Regions from separate parts of the Halopseudomonas litoralis genome, predicted to be linked through region 1. Evidence: predicted binding sites of a transcription regulator. Region 1 holds the regulator's gene; each other region holds the start of a gene.

The links. The regulator LexA, encoded in region 1, represses DNA repair genes until DNA is damaged. The targets are predictions, from matches to a motif close to CTGTNTNNNNANACAG.
Region 2: a site for LexA is predicted at 4,989-5,004, ahead of recA (recombinase RecA). Genes of this name have one in related genera too.
Region 3: a site for LexA is predicted at 2,453-2,468, ahead of imuA (translesion DNA synthesis-associated protein ImuA). Genes of this name have one in related genera too.

What each region holds. Positions count from the first base shown of each region.
Region 1 covers NZ_LT629748.1:1,864,101-1,871,286, forward strand. Annotated here, with positions in the region: gene mfd (transcription-repair coupling factor) at 1-2,051, shown strand, start outside; gene BLU11_RS09045 (CsiV family protein) at 2,048-2,611, shown strand; gene nagZ (beta-N-acetylhexosaminidase) at 2,615-3,601, opposite strand; gene BLU11_RS09055 (L,D-transpeptidase) at 3,640-4,122, opposite strand; gene BLU11_RS09060 (TetR/AcrR family transcriptional regulator) at 4,211-4,894, opposite strand; gene lexA (transcriptional repressor LexA) at 5,068-5,679, shown strand; gene BLU11_RS09070 (SulA-like leucine-rich domain-containing protein) at 5,691-6,206, shown strand; gene BLU11_RS09075 (hypothetical protein) at 6,266-6,505, opposite strand; gene BLU11_RS09080 (DUF6586 family protein) at 6,569-7,078, opposite strand; gene topA (type I DNA topoisomerase) at 7,090-7,186, opposite strand, start outside.
Region 2 covers NZ_LT629748.1:487,333-494,518, forward strand. Annotated here, with positions in the region: gene BLU11_RS02480 (YtoQ family protein) at 1-397, shown strand, start outside; gene fdxA (ferredoxin FdxA) at 1,234-1,557, opposite strand; gene mutS (DNA mismatch repair protein MutS) at 1,703-4,279, opposite strand; gene BLU11_RS02495 (CinA family protein) at 4,390-4,908, shown strand; gene recA (recombinase RecA) at 5,056-6,093, shown strand; gene BLU11_RS02505 (regulatory protein RecX) at 6,110-6,556, shown strand; partial or broken gene BLU11_RS02510 (AraC family transcriptional regulator) at 6,704-7,186, shown strand, end outside.
Region 3 covers NZ_LT629748.1:2,549,945-2,557,130, reverse strand. Annotated here, with positions in the region: gene eno (phosphopyruvate hydratase) at 1-1,204, shown strand, start outside; gene ftsB (cell division protein FtsB) at 1,232-1,507, shown strand; gene ispD (2-C-methyl-D-erythritol 4-phosphate cytidylyltransferase) at 1,500-2,192, shown strand; gene imuA (translesion DNA synthesis-associated protein ImuA) at 2,554-3,162, shown strand; gene BLU11_RS12320 (Y-family DNA polymerase) at 3,166-4,578, shown strand; gene BLU11_RS12315 (error-prone DNA polymerase) at 4,575-7,186, shown strand, end outside.

The sequences.
Region 1 (7,186 bases):
TGACCGAACTGCGTGAAGGTGCGCCGGTAGTGCATATCGACCATGGTGTGGGCCGCTATCGCGGCCTGGTCAACCTCAGCGTCGAGGGTCAGGAGGCCGAATTCCTCAAGCTGGAATATGCTGACGAGGCCACACTCTACGTGCCGGTATCCAACCTGCACATGATCGCTCGCTACACCGGCGCCGATGATGACAGCGCCCCACTGCACCGGCTGGGTTCCGAACAATGGCAGAAAGCCAGACGCAAGGCCGCCGAGAAGGTCCGTGACGTTGCCGCCGAGCTATTGGATGTCTATTCCCGTCGCGCCGCGCGCAAGGGTTTCAGCTTCAGCCAGCCGGAACAGGATTACCAGACCTTTGCCGAGGCCTTTCCTTTTGAGGAAACCGCCGACCAGCAGGCTGCGATCGACGCTGTGGTAAAGGACATGACCGGCCCACAACCCATGGACCGTCTGGTCTGTGGCGATGTCGGCTTCGGCAAGACCGAAGTCGCCATGCGCGCAGCATTCCTTGCCGTGCACAGCGGCAAGCAGGTGGCGGTGCTGGTCCCCACCACCCTCCTCGCCCAGCAGCATTACAACAGCTTCAAGGACCGTTTTGCCGACTGGCCGGTGAAGGTCGAGGTCATCTCCCGCTTCAGATCCGCCAAGGAGGTCAAGGCCGCCGTTCAGGAACTGGCCGACGGCAAGATCGACATTCTGATCGGCACTCACAAGTTATTGCAGGGCGATGTGCAATTCAAGGATCTGGGCCTGGTCATCATCGACGAGGAACACCGCTTCGGCGTACGTCAGAAGGAACGCCTCAAGAGCCTGCGCAGCGAGGTGGATATTCTCAACCTCACCGCCACCCCTATCCCGCGCACCCTGAACATGGCAATGACCGGTATGCGCGACCTGTCGATCATCGCCACCCCCCCGGCGCGTCGCCTGTCGGTCAAAACCTTTATCCTGCAGCAGCAACCGGCGGTAATTAAGGAAGCGATACTGCGCGAATTGCTGCGCGGCGGTCAGGTGTACTTCCTGCACAACGAGGTGGAGACCATCGAGAAGTGCGCCGCCGACCTGGCGGAGCTGGTACCCGAGGCACGCATCGGTATCAGCCACGGACAGATGCCCGAACGGGCACTGGAACAAGTGATGCGCGACTTCTATCACCGCCGCTTCAACATTCTGGTGACCTCGACCATCATCGAAACCGGCATTGACGTGCCGAGCGCCAACACCATCATCATTGAACGCGCCGACAAGTTTGGCCTGGCGCAGCTGCACCAGTTGCGCGGCCGCGTCGGGCGCAGCCACCACCAGGCCTATGCCTACCTGCTGACACCGGCAGGCCGCAAGCTGACCGGTGATGCGGAGAAACGCCTCGAAGCCATCGCTGCAGCGCAGGACCTGGGGGCCGGCTTTACCCTGGCCACCCACGACCTGGAAATCCGCGGTGCCGGCGAGCTGCTCGGCGAAGGCCAGAGCGGGCAGATCCAGGCCGTCGGCTTCACCCTGTACATGGACATGCTGGAGCGGGCGATCAAGGCCATCCAGCAGGGCAAGGAGCCCGAACTGGAGAACCCACTCAGTGGCGGCCCGGATATCAACCTGCACCTGCCTGCACTGATTCCCGACGAGTATCTGCCGGACGTACATGCGCGCCTGACACTGTACAAACGTATTGCCAATGCGCAGAACGATGAAGACCTCAAGGACCTGCAGGTCGAGATGATCGACCGCTTCGGGCTGCTGCCGGAACAGGCCAAGACCCTGTTCCTGATCACCGCACTGAAACTGCGCTGCGCTCCACTGGGCATCAGCAAGATAGATGTTGGCCCGGAACACGGCCGCGTGGAGTTCGCTGCCGACACAACCGTGGACCCACTGGTGTTGATCCGACTGATCCAGGACAACCCCCAGCGCTACCGCCTGGATGGCGGCAGCGTATTCCGTTTCAGCGCGCCCATGGCGGCACCTGCCCTGCGTCTGAATACGGTGGAAGCATTGATCGAGCGCCTGCAGCAGGCGCCTGCCGAGAACCCAGGCAAAGGAAAACGCCGATGAACCCGACTCGACTTGTCGCCCGCCTTCTGATGACCCTGACGCTGCTGGCCTGCAGCGCACTGGCGCAGGCGCAGTATCTGGTGGAGGTGCTGGTATTCAGCCAGCCCGGCGCACAGATCGTGCCGGGCGCCTCACCGGAGTACAGCTGGGACCAGCAGGCCGTCTCGCTGGATGACACGACCCGCAGCGACGTCCGAAGCATCGACCGTACCCGGTACAGGCTGGATAGCCAGGCGAGCAAACTGGAGAGCAAGGGCTACACCATCAGATTGCATCGTGCCTGGACTCAACCGACGGAAAGCGGCCTGACGGTTGCGCTTCACCAGGGCAACAGCCTGACCGGATCCAATGCAGACCCGCTGTATCCGGTTCAGGGACTGATCAGCCTGGACGGCGAGCCGCTTACCGCGAAAGTCACCTTCTGGCTCAACCACGCCAGTGAAGCAATGGCCGAGCCGATCAGCGAACGACTGCAGTCAACTCGCCGACTGCGAGTCAACGAGGTTCACTATCTGGATCACAATAGCATGGGCCTGCTGATTCATATCAGCCAGCCCTGAACCTCATAACAAGCCAGCACTCTGCAACAGAGCAACCGACTGCCGCCAACGCGGCTGCGCCTTGTACTCGATACCCGGCGCGCTGCGTGCAAGCAGCTCCTGCCCCCGCGCAGAGGGCTGCATGCCGCTGCGCTGCGCATGCACCAACGCCTGTTCGGCGGCAGCACGGTCATTGCACACCAGCAGCATGTCACAGCCCGACGCCAGCGCAGCATCCACCCGCTCGGCCATACCTCCTACCACATGCGCACCGGCCATGGTCAGGTCATCACTGAAGATCACGCCCCGGAAGCCCAGCTCGGCGCGCAGAATGTCCTGCAGCCAGCGGTGTGAGAAACCCGCCGGCAGACCGTCCACCGCCGGATAGACCACATGCGCCGGCATGATGCCATCCAGCATAGTTGCCAGCGCAGCAAAGGGCTTGAGGTCGGACTCGCGTATGCTCGCCTCGCTGCGCGAGTCCACCGGCAGATCGGTATGCGAATCAGCCTCCGCCCAGCCATGCCCCGGGAAATGCTTGCCGGTCGCCGCCATGCCGGCCAGATGCAGGCCGCGTATATAAGCCTCGGCAAGCTGGATGACCTGCTGCGGATCACCGCCCAGCGAACGGTCACCAATCACCTGGCTGCGACCGTGATCGAGATCGAGTACCGGCGCAAAGCTGATATCGATACCGCAGGCCAGCATTTCGGTCGCCATCAACCAGGCAGCCCCCTCGGCCAGCACCCCGGCATCCGCTGAGGCGCAGTCGGCAATACGGCCAAGCGCGGGCAGGCGCAGCACATCACGACGCAGCCGCTGCACGCGACCACCTTCCTGATCGATCGCAATCAGCATCTCCGGGCGTACCGTACGAATGCTGCGTACCAGCTCACGCACCTGGGCCGGAGTCTCGGTATTGCGGGCAAACAGAATCATCCCGCCCACTTCCGGTTGCCTCAATAACTGGCGATCTTCCGGGGTCAGCCAGGTGCCGGCCAGATCCAGCATCAATGTGCCTTGCTTCAATGAAATACTCCTGAATGGGGTTATTCGATGATCACCGGGCAACCTGCCGGTGTCATGTCAAACAGTGCCAGCATGTCGGGATTGCGCAGACGCACGCAGCCATGGGACAAGGGCGTGCCCATGAGTTGATCGTCGCCTGTGCCATGCAGATAGATGTAGCGGCGCTGTGAGTCACTATCAGCGCCGCGATTGACGCCAACCTCTTCACCACAGAGCCATAGGATGCGCGTCAGGATCCAGTCCCGCTGCGGCTGGGCTTCAGCCAGCTCAGATGACCAGACCTCGCCGGTGGGCCGCCGGCCGATGAAGACCGCACCCAGCGGCTGACCTTCACCAATACGTGCGCGTACCCGATGCCGCCCACGTGGCGTGCAGCCACTGCCATTGAGCTCGCCAGCACCGTTCTTAGCGGTGGACACCGGATAGCTGCACAGCAGCCGACCCGCATTGAAGCCGGTCAGCATCTGTTGTTCAAGGGATATATGGATCAGGTCAAGCCGCATGCTCAGCTCCACTGCAAAGAGCACACGATAACGGATCCCAGGCCCGCAGGTAAGCCCCAGACGAAGGCAGAAAGGCGATTATTCCGCGCTATACAGGTTCCAGCACGCTGCTCGGATGCGTGCCTGCGTCACCCGGAATAGAGCTGCCGGCACGCATGCCTGCGGCCAGGAAGGGCACCATCTGGCGCAGCACTTCCTCTGTACCGGCCCGCGCACCGTATTCGGCCTCCACGATGGCCTTAAGCGCCTTCATGCTCGACAGGGTGAAAGCCGCACTGCCCAGCATGAAATGAACCCGCCAGAACAACACATCCGCGGGCAACTCGGGTGAACTGCGCACCACCAACTCCATATAGCGCTTGAACACCTTACCGTAGACCTCTGCAAGGTACTTGCGCAGATGCCCCTGACTCTGACTGAAAGCCAGCCCCAGCAGGCGCATGAAGGTAGACAGGTCATGCCCGCTGCGCGGTTTTACCGCCAACACCAGCCGCACCAGCATTTCCAGCAGGGATTCCAGGCTCTGATCCGGATTACCGGCCTCAGCGTTACGGTCAAGCTCCTGCTCCAGGCTGCTGACGAAGGGATTGAGAAAGCGGGTGAACACCGCTTGGATCAGCGATTTCTTGGAACCGAAATGATAGTTCACCGCCGCCAGGTTGACCCCCGCCTTGCTGGTGATCAGCCGCAACGAGGTTTCTGCAAAACCTTTCTCCGCAAACAACTGCTCCGCAGCATCGAGGATGCGCTCAACTGTTTCTGACTGTGCCACTGAGTACTCCGACGCCTGGGAACATATGTTTGAAACATACGTTTCAAACACCACCGCTGTCAACTCCATCCTTTTACCATAGCCGCCTCCTTCTGCAAATGCGGAAACCAGCTTGCCCTCTTTATCGAACTGTATATAATCACAGGGACTGTATAAAAACACAGGCCATAAAAATGCAGAAACTGACGGCACGGCAACAGCAGGTCCTGACCTTTATCAAGGACCACATGAACACCAACGGCTATCCGCCAACGCGCGTGGATATAGCCAAGGAGCTGGGCTTTCGCTCACCCAATGCGGCAGAGGATCACCTCAAGGCGCTCGCACGAAAAGGCGCCATTGAAATGATCCCCGGCGCCTCGCGGGGCATTCGCTTGCCCGCCGACAGTGGCGAGCAAGCGCAGCAGGATGCATTGCCGATCATCGGCCAGGTGGCAGCAGGGGCTCCCATTCTGGCAGTGGAAAACATCGAAGATCACTGCCGCATCAGCCCTGCTTTCTTCAGCCCTCGGGCCGATTACCTGCTGCGCGTTCGCGGCATGAGCATGAAGGACATCGGCATCTTCGATGGTGACCTTCTGGCTGTGCACCGCACCAATGAGGCCAGGAATGGCCAGGTGGTGGTGGCACGGATTGGCGACGAAGTGACGGTCAAGCGCTTCCACAAGCAGGGGCGCAAGGTGTCACTGATTGCAGAGAATCCTGATTTCGCGCCCATTGAAGTGGATCTGCGCGAACAGGAACTGATCATCGAAGGTTTGAGTGTGGGTGTTATTCGCCACTGAAGGAGCAAGCCATGCAGTATGCGCGAAATAGAGGTTCAGCGGCACAGCCCGATTTGCTGCATCATGCACTGATGTCATCGCGACTGAAGGCGCAGAGCCTGCCAGCAGCCGCCATGCCCGATTGCGAACCAGCCAATGTCGGCTTCAGCGAAATCTGCCTGAATGGCGCACCGCGTCAATGCCTGCAATGGCTGGCGCCGGTGCTGCGCGACCTCAGCCAGGCCAACATGCCCGGCTGGCTGACATTGATTGATCCGCCATTGCCAGTCAGCCAGAAGTGGCTGCGAGCAGCGGGACTGGATCCGCAGCGCATACTTATCATTCGCCCCAAGCATGGCATGGACGTGGTGGATCTGTGTTGTGAGATTCTGCGACTGGGTTACAGCCATGCTGTGGTCAGCTGGCTGCCCACGTCGACGGGGCTTGGTCAACGATTGGAAATGGCCGCACGCTCAGGCCACTGCGCCAGCCTGAACATTCGCATGGAAAATGCAGGATCTGCTTCAGCACAACATGGGCGGGCGTAATAGTCTTTCAGGGCTTAGCAGGAGTCCGCAGCCGGGCTTACTGCCCGGCCCTGGCCAGCTCAGTGCAGCACGCGGTGCTCGTCGAAATCCAGATCCGGATCTTCTTCCATGATCTGCCCCGCCACTTGCATGCCAGCGCCGATCATCGCCTTGGCCACTTCCACGTAGTTGCCCTGCAGAAAATCCCTGGCTTCCTCGGAGAATTCAATGGTCAACAGCGGCGTGCCCTCCTCGTCCGGACGGCGCAAGGCAACCGTACCGTCGGCAAGCTCTATGATCTCGAGAAAGGGTGAAGGCATTGTCGTCTCCTGGTCAGTCAAGCGGCGCAGTGTACCACAATGACGGCTGCAGCCTGAGCCCGCTCACCATTCCCGCATGCCTTCCCGATAACGGTCGAGCGATTTCGACAGAGCCTCAATCGCCACGCGCGCCTCAGCCAGCTCCCAATCGCCACTCCCGCTTGCAGTGCTGGTAATCAATGTGCCGGCCTTGAGCGGTTCAGACCGTACAGCGCCGGGGGGCACGTGCATCTGCCGCCATGCCCTCAAGGTACCAGCGAGCCAACTGCTGTTGTCATCGCTTTGCAGCACCAACTCGCTCAACTCCGGATTAAGGGGTTGTCCATCGCCGATGGCCTTCAGCGTTTCCTCAACAGCGCTCGCATCCCAGGGCGCCAGACTGTAACGCCCCGAGACTTCGCAGATCAACGCCTGTACCGCGCGATAGATATGGAACAAGGTATGTTCCCGGTGATAACGCGCCATGGTGATGGCGTCCAGCGCTGTGGAGGCGCTGGACGCCTCCCATGACGCCAATGCCAGGCGAGCGAACGTCAGCGCCTGATTGGTGCGGGTATAGGCTTCATTTGCCATGTCAGTTCCGCTCAGCTCTTGGCCTTGGCTTTGGCCTTGCCCTTGCGTGCGTCATCGATATTCCATTTCTTGCCATCGTGGAATGCTCGCCAGCCGCTGGGCTTGCCT
Region 2 (7,186 bases), 1.4 Mb from region 1:
GCGCGACGAGATCAAGCGTGGCGCCCAGGCCAGAGGTCTGGATGTCGTCTTTACCTCCGCAGTGACTGATCATGCCGCCAGTGATGCCGCCGGCGACCATCTGGGCGCGGAAGACAATGCGTTCTGGCGCGACCACAAATCGGCCAAGGTCAACGCCATTCGCACCAAGACCCTGATTGAACAGAGCGACCTGGTGGTGGTTCGGTTTGGCGACAAATACAAACAGTGGAACGCTGCTTTCGATGCCGGTTATTGCGCTGCAGTGGGCAAACCTTATGTCACCCTGCATGCGGAAGATGTTGTCCACCCGCTCAAGGAAGTCGATGCCGCAGCCATGGCATGGGCAACCACAACGGAACAGGTAGTGGACATACTGGCATATGTAGCGAAAAGGTAACGCTACCTCCGCTCCGTGTAAGACATCGGCTATGTTCGCTGTAAGCATTTTCAGCTTCCAGTTGTGAGCCGAATAGGATTGTTGAGCGGCGTAAAACAGTAACCAGTTGAAAGTAATATGTATTTTTTTGCATAACCCAAACGGGTGAGACATTTTCAGTTATTGATCAGGGATCGTTTCACGGTATTATGTGTCCATGCACGAGGGAATGTGCTGCTCGGCAGGGAGCTTGAGCAAATGGAGCATCAGGACGGTGACAGTCGGGACGACTGGGTCAGGGACGGCAGTAGGGATAGAAAAAAGTGGGGCGGATTATTCCGCCCCTTTTTTTCGTCTGTAGAAAAGTCGTGATCGACTTGGAAAAACTGACTGGAGCGATATGCTGAGATAGCTATCAGGAAAGAAAATAGAATTGCTTCTCGTGTAAGACATTGGTCATGTCAGACGTAAGCTCTTTCTGCTTTGCGTCGTGAGCTGAATAGGATTATTGTCATACGAAAAATGGTAAATAATTGAAAATAAAAGGAAAATTACAGATTAACCAGAACGGGTGAGACGTTTTTGTTGATTGGTTATGGGCCGTTTCCGGGTACTATGTGTCCATGCGCGACGGAATGTGCTGTTTGGCAGGAAGCTTGAGCAAAGGAGCATCAGGATGGTGGCAGTCAGGATGACTGGGTCAGGGACGGCATTAGGGATAGAAAAAAGTGAGGCGGATTATTCCGCCCTTTTTTTCGTCTGCAGAAAAGCCGCTCACGGTTGATTCTGGCTGCATAATGCAGAAAGGCTGACCCTTTCGGATCAGCCTTTCTGTTTTTGCCGCGAAGCGACCTGACTCAGCGCTCCAGGTGTTCCAGCTTGTCTGGCACACCATCCCACTCTTCTGCGTCGGGCAAGGAGTCCTTCTTCTCGGTGATATTCGGCCATACGTCGGCGAGCTCAGCGTTCAGCTCCAGGAAGTTCTGCTGATTTTCCGGCAGCTCATCTTCGGCGAAAATGGCAGTGGCTGGGCACTCAGGCTCGCACAGGGCGCAGTCAATGCACTCATCTGGATGAATCACCAGGAAGTTCGGACCTTCGTAGAAACAATCGACAGGGCAGACCTCAACGCAATCGGTGTACTTGCATTTGATGCAGTTGTCAGTCACAACAAAGGTCATGGCAGGTCTCCCAAAAAGGCATGGCAAAAGATGGCGCGTATTCTACCAGCAATTTCCCCGGCGCGGCAGCTCGACCGAGGAAATTTGGTGGGTTGAGGTTACTTGCCTGCTTTTTTAATGATAATAAGTATCATTTGTCGGCATTTCAGCTCAGTTCCGCCTTCCATTGGTACAGCATATCCAGCGCCTGGCGAGGGGTGAGCTCGTCCGGTTTGAGCTGCTGGAGGGCGTCCACGACGGGGTGCGGGGCGGCGGCGAACAGATCATTCTGCATTGGCTGACTGTCGCGTAACGAGCCGGCTGCGGCCTGTTTGAGGCTCTGTTGCTCCAGGTCAGCCAGATGCTTGCGCGCGCGTTCGATTACCGGGCGCGGTACGCCGGCGAGCTGGGCCACCTGCAGGCCATAACTCTGGCTTGCCGGACCGGGGAGTACGGTGTGCAGAAATACGATGCGTTCATTATGCTCAGTGGCATTCAGGTGCACGTTGGCGACGATAGGGTCACTGTCCGCCAGTGCTGTCAGTTCGAAGTAATGCGTAGCAAACAGAGTGAAGGCCCGTATCTGCGCCAGGTATTCGGCCGCGGACCAGGCCAGGGACAGACCGTCAAAGGTACTGGTGCCGCGGCCCACTTCATCCATCAGGACCAAGCTGGCGTCGGTGGCGTTATGCAGGATGTTAGCCGTTTCGCTCATCTCCACCATGAAGGTCGAGCGGCCACCAGCCAGATCGTCACTGGAGCCGATACGGGTGAAGATACGGTCGACCGGGGACAGTTCGACCTTCGCCGCCGGCACATAGGCGCCGATATGCGCCAGTAACACGATCAATGCGGTCTGACGCATATAGGTGGACTTACCGCCCATGTTCGGACCGGTAATGACCAGCATGCGGGTATCGGGCGTGAGGTCGAGGTCATTGGCGACGAAGGGCGTGTCGAGTACCTTTTCCACGACCGGGTGACGGCCTTGCTCAATGCACAGCTGGCCGCTGCCGGCTATGAAGTGCGGGCGACAGTAATCCAGGCTTGCCGCCCGTTCTGCCAGACAGGTCAGCACGTCGAGTTCGGCCAGACTGGCGGCGCTGTCCTGCAGGCGCGCCAGATCTTCGTTCAGACGGTCGAGCAGTTCGTCGTACAGTTGTTTCTCGCGGGCCAGGGCGCGGCTGCGGGCAGACAGCGCCTTGTCCTCGAATTCCTTCAGCTCGGGCGTGATGAAGCGTTCCGCCCCTTTGAGCGTCTGGCGCCGAATGTAATCGACCGGGGCCTGGCCAGACTGGCCGCGTGACAGCTCGATGAAGTAGCCATGCACACGGTTGTAGCCGACCTTGAGGGTGGACAGACCGGTGCGCTCGCGTTCGCGGGTTTCCAGATCGATCAGGTACTGCCCGGCGTTCTCGCTGATATTCTGCAGTTCATCCAGCTCGCTGTCATACCCGGCCTTGATCACGCCGCCGTCGCGGATCACCGCCGGCGGATTCTCGATGATGGCCCGCTGCATCAGCTCGGCCAGTTCCGGATAGCTGGCGACCTTCTGCGCCAGTTCGGCTATGTGCGCCGTGGTGATAGGCTCAAGTGTGGCCTGCAGTTCCGGGAGAGCTGTCAATGCATCCCGCAGCCGCGCCAGATCCCGCGGTCGCGCCGAACGCAGTGCTACCCGCGCAAGAATACGTTCGATATCGCCGATGCCCTTGAGCACCGGATGAATGGTCTCGTAGTGGTACTGCTCCAGCAGCCCGGCGATACTTTCCTGACGTGCCTGCAGCACCTGCATGTCGCGCAGCGGGCGATTCAGCCAGCGGCACAGCAGACGGCTGCCCATGCTGGTGGCGCTGTGATCCAGCACGTCGAGCAGGGTATTGTCCCGGCCGCCGCCCAGATTGCAGTCGATTTCCAGGTTGCGCCGACTGGCGCTGTCGATGACGACGCTGTCTTCAAAGCGCTCCTGAATAATACCGCGCAGGTGCGGCAGGGCAGTACGCTGGGTTTCCTTGGCGTAGCACAGCAGGGCACCCGCAGCGCCCAGGCCCAGCTTCAGGTCGGCGCAGCCGAAACCGACCAGATCCTTGGTGCCGAACTGCTGGGTCAGAGCTTTGTGTGCGCTGTCCTGATCGAAGTCCCAGGGCGCTCGGCGGCGTACCGAGCGGCGGCGTTCGATGGGTGTATTGGCTTCCCAGTCGTCGGGAATAAGCAGCTCGGCGGGTGCCAGGCGCTCCAACTCACCGAGCAAGGTTTCCCAGCCGGCAAGCTCCATGGCAGTGAAACGTCCACTGTTGATGTCCAGAGTGGCCAGGCCGAAGCCGCGCTCGCTGCCTACCAGCGCTGCCAACAGGTTGTCCCGGCGTTCATCCAATAGAGCTTCATCACTGACCGTGCCCGGCGTCAGGATGCGTACCACCTGACGTTCAACCGGGCCCTTGCTGGTAGCGGGATCGCCGATCTGTTCGCAGATGACCACCGACTCGCCCAGTTTGACCAGCTTGGCCAGATAACCTTCGGCGGCGTGAAACGGAATGCCGGCCATGGGAATGGGTTGCCCGGCAGAATTGCCGCGTGCGGTCAGGGTGATGTCCAGCAGGCGCGCGGCTTTTTTTGCGTCATCATGGAACAACTCATAGAAGTCGCCCATCCGATAGAACAGCAACTGATCGGGATGCTGCTGTTTGATGCCGAAATACTGCTGCATCATGGGCGTATGGGTAACGGTTTTTTCGGCGCGGCTCATGGGACTTCCTGATCGACAGTACTGGTTGGTGCAAGAAAGGGGCATAGTCTAACAAAGCGGTGCCGTCTTTTAAGTGCAAGTTTGAACGCAAGTTACTGAAGGAGATGCAGATGTCGCAATATGACCCATTGATTGATGCCGCCTCGGCCCGTCTTGGCAATGCCTTGCGCCAGCTGGGGTTGCGGGTGACTACTGCCGAGTCCTGCACCGGTGGCGGGATTGCCGAGGCGATAACCCGTGTCAGCGGCAGTTCCGGTTGGTTTGATACTGGCTTCGTCACTTACGCCAATCACAGCAAGGTCCGCTGGGTCGGGGTGACCGAGGAAGATCTGGTGGAGTTTGGCGCGGTCAGCGAGCCGGTGGTGCGAGCCATGGCCGAAGGTGCGCTGGAGGCGGCCGACGCGGATCTGGCTGTCGCTGTCAGTGGTATCGCCGGGCCCGACGGCGGAACGCCGGACAAGCCGGTCGGTACGGTCTGGTTTGCCTGGGCTGTTCGCGACCAGGGAACGACCAGTCAATGCCGGCGTATCCAGGGCAATCGACGCGATGTGCGTGCGCAGACGGTGCTGCATGGCGTGCAGGGATTGCTTGCCGAGCTGGAGAAGCTGGCAGCGAACCGCACGGTCTGAGGCAAATTCCAACGTTTGCAGATCAACGCACAGTCTGGCTTAAAAGGGGTAGGCGAGGCAGGACAACTGTGGAATAATCACTGACCATATATACAGTATTCGATTTCCCCGGGGCGTACGCGTACCCGCCATACCAGAGGATGCACAATGGACGACAACAAAAAGAAGGCGCTATCGGCGGCTTTGAGTCAGATTGAACGTCAGTTTGGCAAGGGCGCGGTGATGCGCATGGGCGATCATGAGCGCCAGGCCATACCGGCGATCTCCACCGGCTCTCTCGGTCTCGACATTGCCCTGGGTCTGGGCGGCTTGCCCAAGGGGCGTATCGTCGAGATCTACGGTCCTGAATCATCCGGTAAGACCACACTGACGTTGTCGGTCATTGCCCAGGCGCAGAAGAGTGGCGCCACATGCGCCTTCGTTGACGCTGAGCACGCACTGGATCCCGAATACGCCGGCAAGCTGGGTGTGAATGTGGATGATCTGCTGGTATCGCAGCCGGATACCGGTGAGCAGGCGCTGGAGATCACCGATATGCTGGTGCGTTCCAACGCGGTTGACGTGATCATCGTCGACTCCGTGGCGGCACTGGTGCCCAAGGCTGAAATCGAAGGCGACATGGGTGATCACCACGTCGGCGTGCAGGCGCGACTGATGTCCCAGGCGTTGCGCAAGATCACCGGTAATATCAAGAACGCCAACTGCCTGGTGATTTTCATCAACCAGATCCGCATGAAGATCGGCGTGATGTTCGGCAACCCCGAAACCACTACCGGTGGTAACGCATTGAAATTCTATTCCTCGGTCCGCCTGGACATTCGCCGCACCGGTGCGGTGAAAGAGGGCGATGAGGTGATTGGCAGCGAAACCCGTGTCAAGGTAGTGAAGAACAAGGTGGCGCCGCCGTTCCGTCAGGCCGAATTCCAGATCCTGTACGGTACCGGTATCTACCACAATGCCGAGATCATTGATCTGGGTGTGCAGATCGGCGAGATCGAAAAGTCCGGTGCCTGGTACAGCTACAAGGGCAACAAGGTTGGGCAGGGCAAGGCCAATGCAGCCAAGTTCCTGGCAGACAACCCGCAGATTGCCGAGGAGATTGAAAAGACCATCCGCGACAAACTGCTGCCCAAGCCCAGCAGCAAGACGGCCGCAGTCGAAGAGAATGCCGATCTCGACAGCTGATAGCGGCAACTGAATCTTGTTTGGCAAACAGAACCTGGAAACACCTGCAGCCATACGCCGGTCAGCGCTGGACCTGCTGGCCCGGCGTGAACACAGCTACACGGAGATGCTGCGCAAGCTGCGTCAGCGTGGGGCTGAGACCGAAATGGCGGAAGTCGAGCTGGACCGGCTGCAGGAAGATGGGTTGCTCAGCGATGAGCGCTTCTGTGAAGCTTATGTCTATTCACGCAGTCAGCGCGGCTATGGCCCTGTTCGGCTGCGCGAAGAGCTGCGCCAGCGCGGTGTAGCGGAGCGGCTGATCGATGATGTACTGCAGGATGCGGCCTGGGATTGGGCGGCATTGGCGCAGACGGCTTTTGCCAAACGCTTTCCCGAAGGTCAGGCCAGAGAACTGAAGGAGCGGGTGAAGCAACAGCGCTTCATGCAATACCGCGGCTTCGGTGGTTATTTCCAGGATAGTTGAACGGAAAGTCTCTCTTCCCCCGCAGCCCGGCGCGCGCCGTCAGGCGGCCAATAGCGGTCATCCATGCTCTAGGTTACACTCCGTGCTCACCTGATTCATTTGCTGAAACAGCTGATGGTGGTTTCGTAGAGCAGTGGAGTAGAAGCCATTATTACGGCAGGGCATAAAGACACCATTTCGGTTTGCCTGGTGCGGGAAGCCCTGTTGGGGTTCACCCGAACCGGGCCGGATGCCGGCTCGCTGTTGCATAGCCTGGGTCTGCCGAACTTGCCGCTGGATGACTCCGGTCAGCGCGTACCGGTTGAACTGTACAGCGAGCTCTGGCTGGGATTGGCCGCAGCCCATGATGATGAGTTCTTCGCCATGGCTGCACGCCCGCTGCGGTTGGGCAGCTTCAATTTCATCTGCCGCTCGGCGATCACCCAGCCGACGGTGGAGAAGGCACTGATCCATATCGTCAACTTTCTCGGGCTGATGCTCGGCAATTTCAGTGGCCGGGTGGTACGCAGCAGAAGTCTGGCGGAAATCGTTCTGCAAGAGGACCAGCAGGAACCGCAGCGGCCCTTCGCTTATTTTACCTATTGGATGATAGTGCACGGCCTGGCCTGCTGGCTGGCCGGTCGGCGCATT
Region 3 (7,186 bases), 690 kb from region 1:
CGGCATCCTCGGCAGCGCCTGCGCTCCGTCCGGTGCCTCTACCGGTTCGCGTGAAGCGCTGGAACTGCGCGACGGCGACAAGAGCCGTTACCTGGGCAAGGGCGTATTGAAAGCCGTAGCCAATATCAATGGTCCGATCCGTGAATTGCTGCTGGGTCGTGATGCACTGGATCAGTCGGGTCTGGATCGTGCCATGATCGAACTGGACGGCACCGATAATAAAGGCAAGCTCGGCGCCAACGCCGTTCTTGCGGTGTCTCTGGCTGCTGCCAAAGCAGCGGCTCAGGCCAAGGGCGTGCCGCTGTATGCGCACATCGCTGACCTGAACGGCACCCCCGGCCAATACAGCATGCCGGTGCCGATGATGAACATCATCAATGGCGGTGAGCATGCCGACAACAACGTCGATATTCAGGAGTTCATGGTGCAGCCGGTGGGCGCGAAGACCTTCGCCGACGCCCTGCGCATGGGAACCGAAATCTTCCATCACCTCAAATCGGTATTGCAGAGCCGTGGCCTGAGCACCTCCGTAGGTGATGAAGGCGGCTTTGCGCCGAACCTGACGTCCAACGAAGACGCCCTGGGTGCCATTGCCGAGGCGGTTGCCAATGCGGGTTACAAGCTGGGTGAGGATGTCACTCTGGCGCTGGACTGCGCTGCCAGCGAGTTCTACAAGGATGGAAAGTATGACCTGGCAGGTGAAGGCAAGGCTTTCGACGCGGCCGGCTTCGCCGACTATCTGGCGGGTCTGAGCCAGCGTTATCCGATCATCTCCATCGAAGATGGCATGGATGAGTCCGACTGGGCTGGCTGGAAAGTGCTGACCGACAAGATCGGCGAGAAAGTCCAGCTGGTGGGTGATGATCTGTTCGTGACCAATACCAAGATCCTCAAGCGCGGTATCGATGAAAAGATCGGCAACTCCATCCTGATCAAGTTCAACCAGATCGGTTCGCTGACCGAGACTCTGGAAGCCATCCAGATGGCCAAGGCAGCCGGCTTTACCGCTGTGATCTCGCACCGCTCCGGTGAAACTGAAGACCACACCATCGCTGACCTGGCTGTAGGTACCGCAGCTGGCCAGATCAAGACCGGTTCGCTGTGCCGTTCCGACCGGGTGTCCAAGTACAACCAGCTGCTGCGCATCGAAGAACAGCTGGCGGGCAAGGCACCCTACAACGGCCGTGCCGAATTTCGTGGCTGATAGCCGGTTGCCGGGGAGGTTCTCTGCTTGAAATGGCTCTGGGTGATTTCACTGATCTTGTTTGCCGGGCTGCAGTATCGCCTGTGGGTAGGCGAGGGTAGTTTGGCTCATGTCGCCCAGCTCAAGCAGGACATCTCCAGTCAGCAGAGCGAAAACGAAAAACTGCTGGAGCGCAATCGCGTGCTGACAGCAGAGGTCATCGAGCTGAAACAGGGGCTGGAAACCATCGAAGAGCGTGCCCGGCATGAGCTGGGCATGGTCAAGGAAGGCGAAACCCTGTTCCAGTTGAGCGGTAATGACTGAGACCACCCCGTCTTTCTGGGTGGTTATCCCCGCTGCAGGCGTCGGCTCGCGCATGCGCGCCGATCGTCCCAAGCAATACCTGCCCTTGAATGGGCGCTGTCTGATCGAGCATACCCTCGACTGTTTCCTCGACCAGCCCGGACTGTCCGGACTGGTGGTCTGCCTGTCGCCGCTTGATGAGTGGTGGCCGGTATTGGCCTGTGCGACTGACTCGCGCATCACCCGGGCCGATGGCGGTGACGAACGCGCCGACTCGGTGCTCAACGGACTGCAAGCGCTCACGTCGCTGGGCGCCGACGAGCGGGACTGGGTACTGGTGCACGATGCAGCCAGGCCCAACCTGACCCTGTCCGATCTGCAGATACTGTTGATCACGCTGCAGAATGATTCCGTCGGTGGTCTGCTGGCGGTGCCGGTGCGCGACACCCTGAAACTGGCCGGACCCGATGGTCGGGTCAGCTCGACTCCGGACCGCTCGCTGTTCTGGCAGGCTTATACCCCACAGATGTTTCGTCTGGGTGCGCTGCGCACGGCCTTGAGTGACGCTCTGGTAGCTGGTGCGGTCATCACCGATGAAGCCTCTGCCATGGAATGGGCTGGCCATTCGCCAAGGCTGGTCGAAGGTCGGGCGGATAACATCAAGGTGACCCGGCCGGAAGATCTGGAGTTTCTGCGGCGGCGTTGACTTGGGCGGCCTTGGTCGTGAGATCTTTCTGCTCGGCCTCTTCGCGGGCTAGCCCGCTCCCAAAAACTGTTCCCATACAGCCTGCCTCCACAAATTCGGATTCCTGTAGATACCCGGATTCCGGCATAGCTCAGATCCTGCGCAGAGCTGGTTGCCTTCGTTCCGCCAGGCTATTTCCAACCTGGCCGGCTATCAATATTTCTGCCACCAGGCATCCATTCATCACTAGAGGATTGACCGTCCTTGTGTGACTTCATATGCTGTATGTCTATACAGTTTTATGGTGCCCCATGGTCGCTTTTTCATTTCTCCTTCCGTTTCCGCCAGCTGGCGTTGCTGCACTGTTCATGGAGCAGCGTTGATGAGTGCCGTGGTATCGCTCGACACACTGCTGCGTCAGCAGAAAGTATGGAAAGGCCGCACTGAAAACGCCCCGGCAGCCGCTCAGCCCACCGGTCATTTGCAGCTGGATGCGGTGCTGCCCGGGGGAGGCTGGCCGGAGGCGGCGCTCAGTGAGATTCTGCTGGCGGCACCGGGAGCAGGGGAGTTGCAGTTGTTGTGGCCGACACTGGCGCGGTTGACCAGGGCCAGTGAAAGAATAGTGCTGGTGGCGCCGCCGCATATACCTTATCCCCACGCCTGGCTTGCGGCGGGTGTTGATCTGCGCTGGATGACGGTGATCAATGCCGATGAGCGAGAAGCACTGTGGGCGGCGGAGCAATGCCTGCGTTCCGGCAGTTGCGCTGCCGTGCTGTGCTGGCCGCAGCGTATCGATGATCGAGGGTTGCGGCGACTGCAATTGGCAGCGGCGACCGGACAGACTCTGGGATTTGCCTGCCGGTCCTTGCGCGAAGCGGTGAACCCTTCGCCTGCGGCGTTGCGCCTGGTTGTGGATTGTCATCCGCGACAGGTGAGGGTGCTCAAGAGTCGCGGCGCCTTGCAGTCGTCACGTCCTGTTGCGTTGGGTTAAGAGATGCGCTGGGCCTGTATTCTGTTCACCCAATTGGCACTGGATGGCGCTCTGCGCAGCCGTACCGATCAGGAACAGCCGCTGGTATTGGTTGCCGGTCCGGCACAGCACAGGGTGATCAGGGCTGCCAACCCGGCGGCGCGACAACTCGGGCTCAAGCCTGGCCAGACCTTGCTGGCAGCACAGACCCTGACCAGTGGTTTTGCCGTGGCCGAGTATGATCAACAACAGATCGATCAATGGCAGCATTTCCTGGCCGCCTGGGGATACCGCTTCAGTTCCCATGTCAGTCTGGATTATCCACGGGCATTGTTGATGGAGGTCGAGTCCAGTTTGAGCCTGTTCGGTCCCTGGCCGCAATTTGAGCAGCGTTTGCGCCACGAATTGAAAGAGCTGGGATTTCAACATCGCATTGTGCTGGCGCCCAACCCGGCTGCCGCGCGGGTATTGACCAATGTGCATGATAGCTTTGCTGTCGCTGAGGCGGGGCTGCGCGAGCAGATCGAGTGCTTGCCCATCAGTCGCTGCGGGTTGGATACCGATAGCGTGTCTGCTTTGTCCCGCATGGGACTGCGACAGGTAAAGCAGCTGCTGGTTTTGCCGCGAGATACCTTGGCCAAACGCTTTCCCAAGCGTGTGCTGCCGCATCTGGATACCTTGTTGGGTCATCAGCCGCTGGCGCTTGGCAGTTATCAGCCAGCTGATGAATTTGAGGCGCGCATCGAGTTCAACTTCGAGATCCAGACCCATCAGGCACTGTTGTTTCCTGTGCGGCGGCTGGTCACTGATCTGAACGCCTTTCTCGCCGGCAGGGACTGTGGAGTGCAGCAATTCATGCTGGGCCTGGAGCACCGCAGCCAAGCCGTTACTCCGTTGCCCATAGGTCTGTTGACGCCGGAACGCGATACGCAGCTGCTGTTTGACGTGGTTCGCAGCCGGCTGGAGCAGTTGCAGCTGCCGGCGCCGGTGTTGGCGCTGCGGCTGTCAGCGCAGAACCTGCCTGCGTTTGTGCCGCAGCCCCAGACGTTGTTTGACGAAAGGCCGCAACAATCCCAACCCTGGGAGCAGCTGCGTGAACGGTTGCGGGCGCGTTTGGGGGATCGGGCTATCCAGGGCCTGGTTGCGGTGGCTGATCATCGTCCCGAGTGCAGTTGGCGTGCTGATGTCACCGGTGGTGGAGCAGGGCTGCATGATAGTCGGCCGCGTCCGGGCTGGCTGCTGACTGAGCCACAGCCGTTGGGTGATTTGCTGCCGGAGATTCTTGCCGGACCGGAGCGTATCGAGTCCGGCTGGTGGGATGCCGGGGATCTGCGCCGAGACTATTATCTGGTTCGCACTCGAGATGGGCGTCGTGCCTGGGTCTGGCAGACAGTAGACGGCTCGGGGCCGTTCATGCTGCAGGGCTGGTTCGCATGAGCGCAGCTTATGCCGAGTTGCATTGTCTGAGTAATTTCAGCTTTCAGCGTGGTGCTTCCAGTGCCGATGAACTGTTTGCCCGGGCGCATCAACATGGTTATCAGGCCCTGGCAATTACTGACGAATGTACCCTGGCGGGGATCGTGCGGGCCTGGCAGGCGTCGAAGGAGCACCACTTGCCGCTGATCATCGGCAGTGAAATGCAGGTGGAGAACGGGCCGAAGCTGGTATTGCTGGTGGAGAACCTGCAGGGCTATCAACGGCTGTGCCAGTTGATCACCCTGGCCCGGCGGCGTGCGGAAAAAGGGTGCTATCGGCTGCTGCGCGACGATATCGATGCTGATATGTCCGGGTTGCTGGCGTTATGGTTGCCTGGGGAAGACGAGGACGGCAGTACCGGCGCCTGGCTGAAAGACCGTTTCCCCGGTTGTCTGTGGCTGGCCATCGAGCTGCATCGGGGGCCTGATGATGACCAACGCCTGGCCCGGCTGCAGGCGTTGGCCGTCATCCAGGATATCCCGGCGGTGGCCGTCGGGGATGTGCACATGCACGCCCGTGGACGCCGGGCATTACAGGACAGCATCACTTCCATCCGGCATCATTGTCGGGTGGACGAAGCGGGTCACCGGCTGTTTGCCAATGGCGAGCGGCATCTGCGCAGTCGTACGGCACTGGCCGAAATCTATCCCGCAGAGTTGTTGGCCGAAACGTTGCGTGTTGCCGGACGCTGCCAGTTCGATTTGGATCAACTGAAATATCAATATCCTCATGAGCTGGTGCCCGCCAGGCATACCCCCGCATCCTGGTTGCGGCAGTTGACCGAGGAAGGCATCGCCTGGCGTTGGCCCGCCGGTATTTCCGCCAAGCTGCGCGGGCAGATCGAGACAGAGCTGACGCTGATTTGCGATCTGGAATACGAAAGCTATTTCCTGACCGTACATGACATCGTCCGCTTTGCCCGCAGCCAGCATATCCTCTGTCAGGGCCGCGGCTCGGCGGCCAACTCGGCGGTGTGCTTTGCCCTGGGTATTACCGAGATCGACCCGGCGCACAGCAATCTGCTGTTCGAGCGTTTCCTGTCCCGCGAGCGCGACGAGCCGCCGGACATCGATGTGGACTTCGAACACGAGCGGCGGGAAGAAGTGATCCAGTATGTGTTCCGCCGCTATGGTCGCCGTCGGGCCGCACTGACCGCGGTGGTCAGCAGCTACCATGCCGCTGGCGCGGTGCGCGATGTGGGCAAGGCGCTGGGCCTGCCGGCCGAGCAGGTTGATACCCTGGCCCGTTGTTGCGGGCGTTGGAGCGATCATATCCCCACACCGGAGCGGCTGCGCGAGGCCGGTTTCGATCCGGACAGTCCGATACTGCATCGGGTGCTGACCCTCAGTGGACAATTGATCGGCTTTCCCCGGCATCTGTCCCAGCATCCGGGTGGCTTCGTCATCTCCGAACAACCGCTGGACACTCTGGTACCGGTGGAAAACGCCGCCATGGATGGGCGCACCATCATCCAGTGGGACAAGGATGATCTGGACGCCGTCGGCCTGCTCAAGGTGGATATCCTGGCGCTCGGCATGTTGACTGCTTTGCGACGTTGCTTCGATCTGGTCCGTCATTACCGCGGCCGTGAACTGACCTTGGCGACCATTCCGGCTGATGACGAGCCTACCTATGACATGATCAGTCGCGCGGACACCATTGGCGTGTTCCAGATTGAGTCGCGGGCGCAGATGAGCATGTTGCCACGGCTCAAACCGCGTAAATTCTATGATCTGGTGATCGAGGTGGCTATCGTGCGACCGGGTCCGATCCAGGGCGACATGGTGCATCCGTATCTGCGCCGACGAAACCGCGAAGAACCGGTCACCTATCCGTCAGAAGCGCTGAAAAAGGTGTTAGAGCGGACCTTGGGTGTTCCGCTGTTCCAAGAGCAGGTGATGGAGCTGGCCATTGTCGCCGCGGGTTACAGCGCTGGCGAAGCGGATCAGCTGCGCCGCTCGATGGCAGCCTGGAAGCGCCGGGGTGGACTGGAGCCACACCGCGAAAAGCTCACTAACGGCATGCTTGAGCGTGGCTATGATGTGGCTTTTGCCGAACGTCTGTTCGAACAGATCAAGGGTTTTGGTGAGTACGGCTTCCCTGAATCCCACTCGGCCAGCTTCGCCCTGTTGACCTATGCCAGCAGTTGGTTGAAATGCCATGAACCGGCCGCCTTTACCTGCGCCTTGATCAACAGCTGGCCAATGGGGTTCTACAGCCCGGATCAGTTACTGCAGGACGCTCGCCGACATGGCATTCAGACGTTTCCGGTGGATGCCCGTTACAGCAATTGGGATTGTTCATTGGAGCGCTGCGGCGATGACCAGCTCGGCATTCGTCTGGGACTGCGCATGGTAGCTGGCTTTCATGTCGAGGATGCTCATCGTATCGAGCAGGCCCGCCAGCAACAGTGCTTTACCGATGTCAGTGATCTGAGTCTGCGAGCGTGCTTGAATACTCGTGCCTGCAATCTGTTGGCTGATGCGGGGGCTTTGCGTGGGCTGGCTGGTAATCGCCATCGCGCTCGCTGGGCTGTTGCCGGTATCGAGCCCCAATTGCCGTTGTTTGC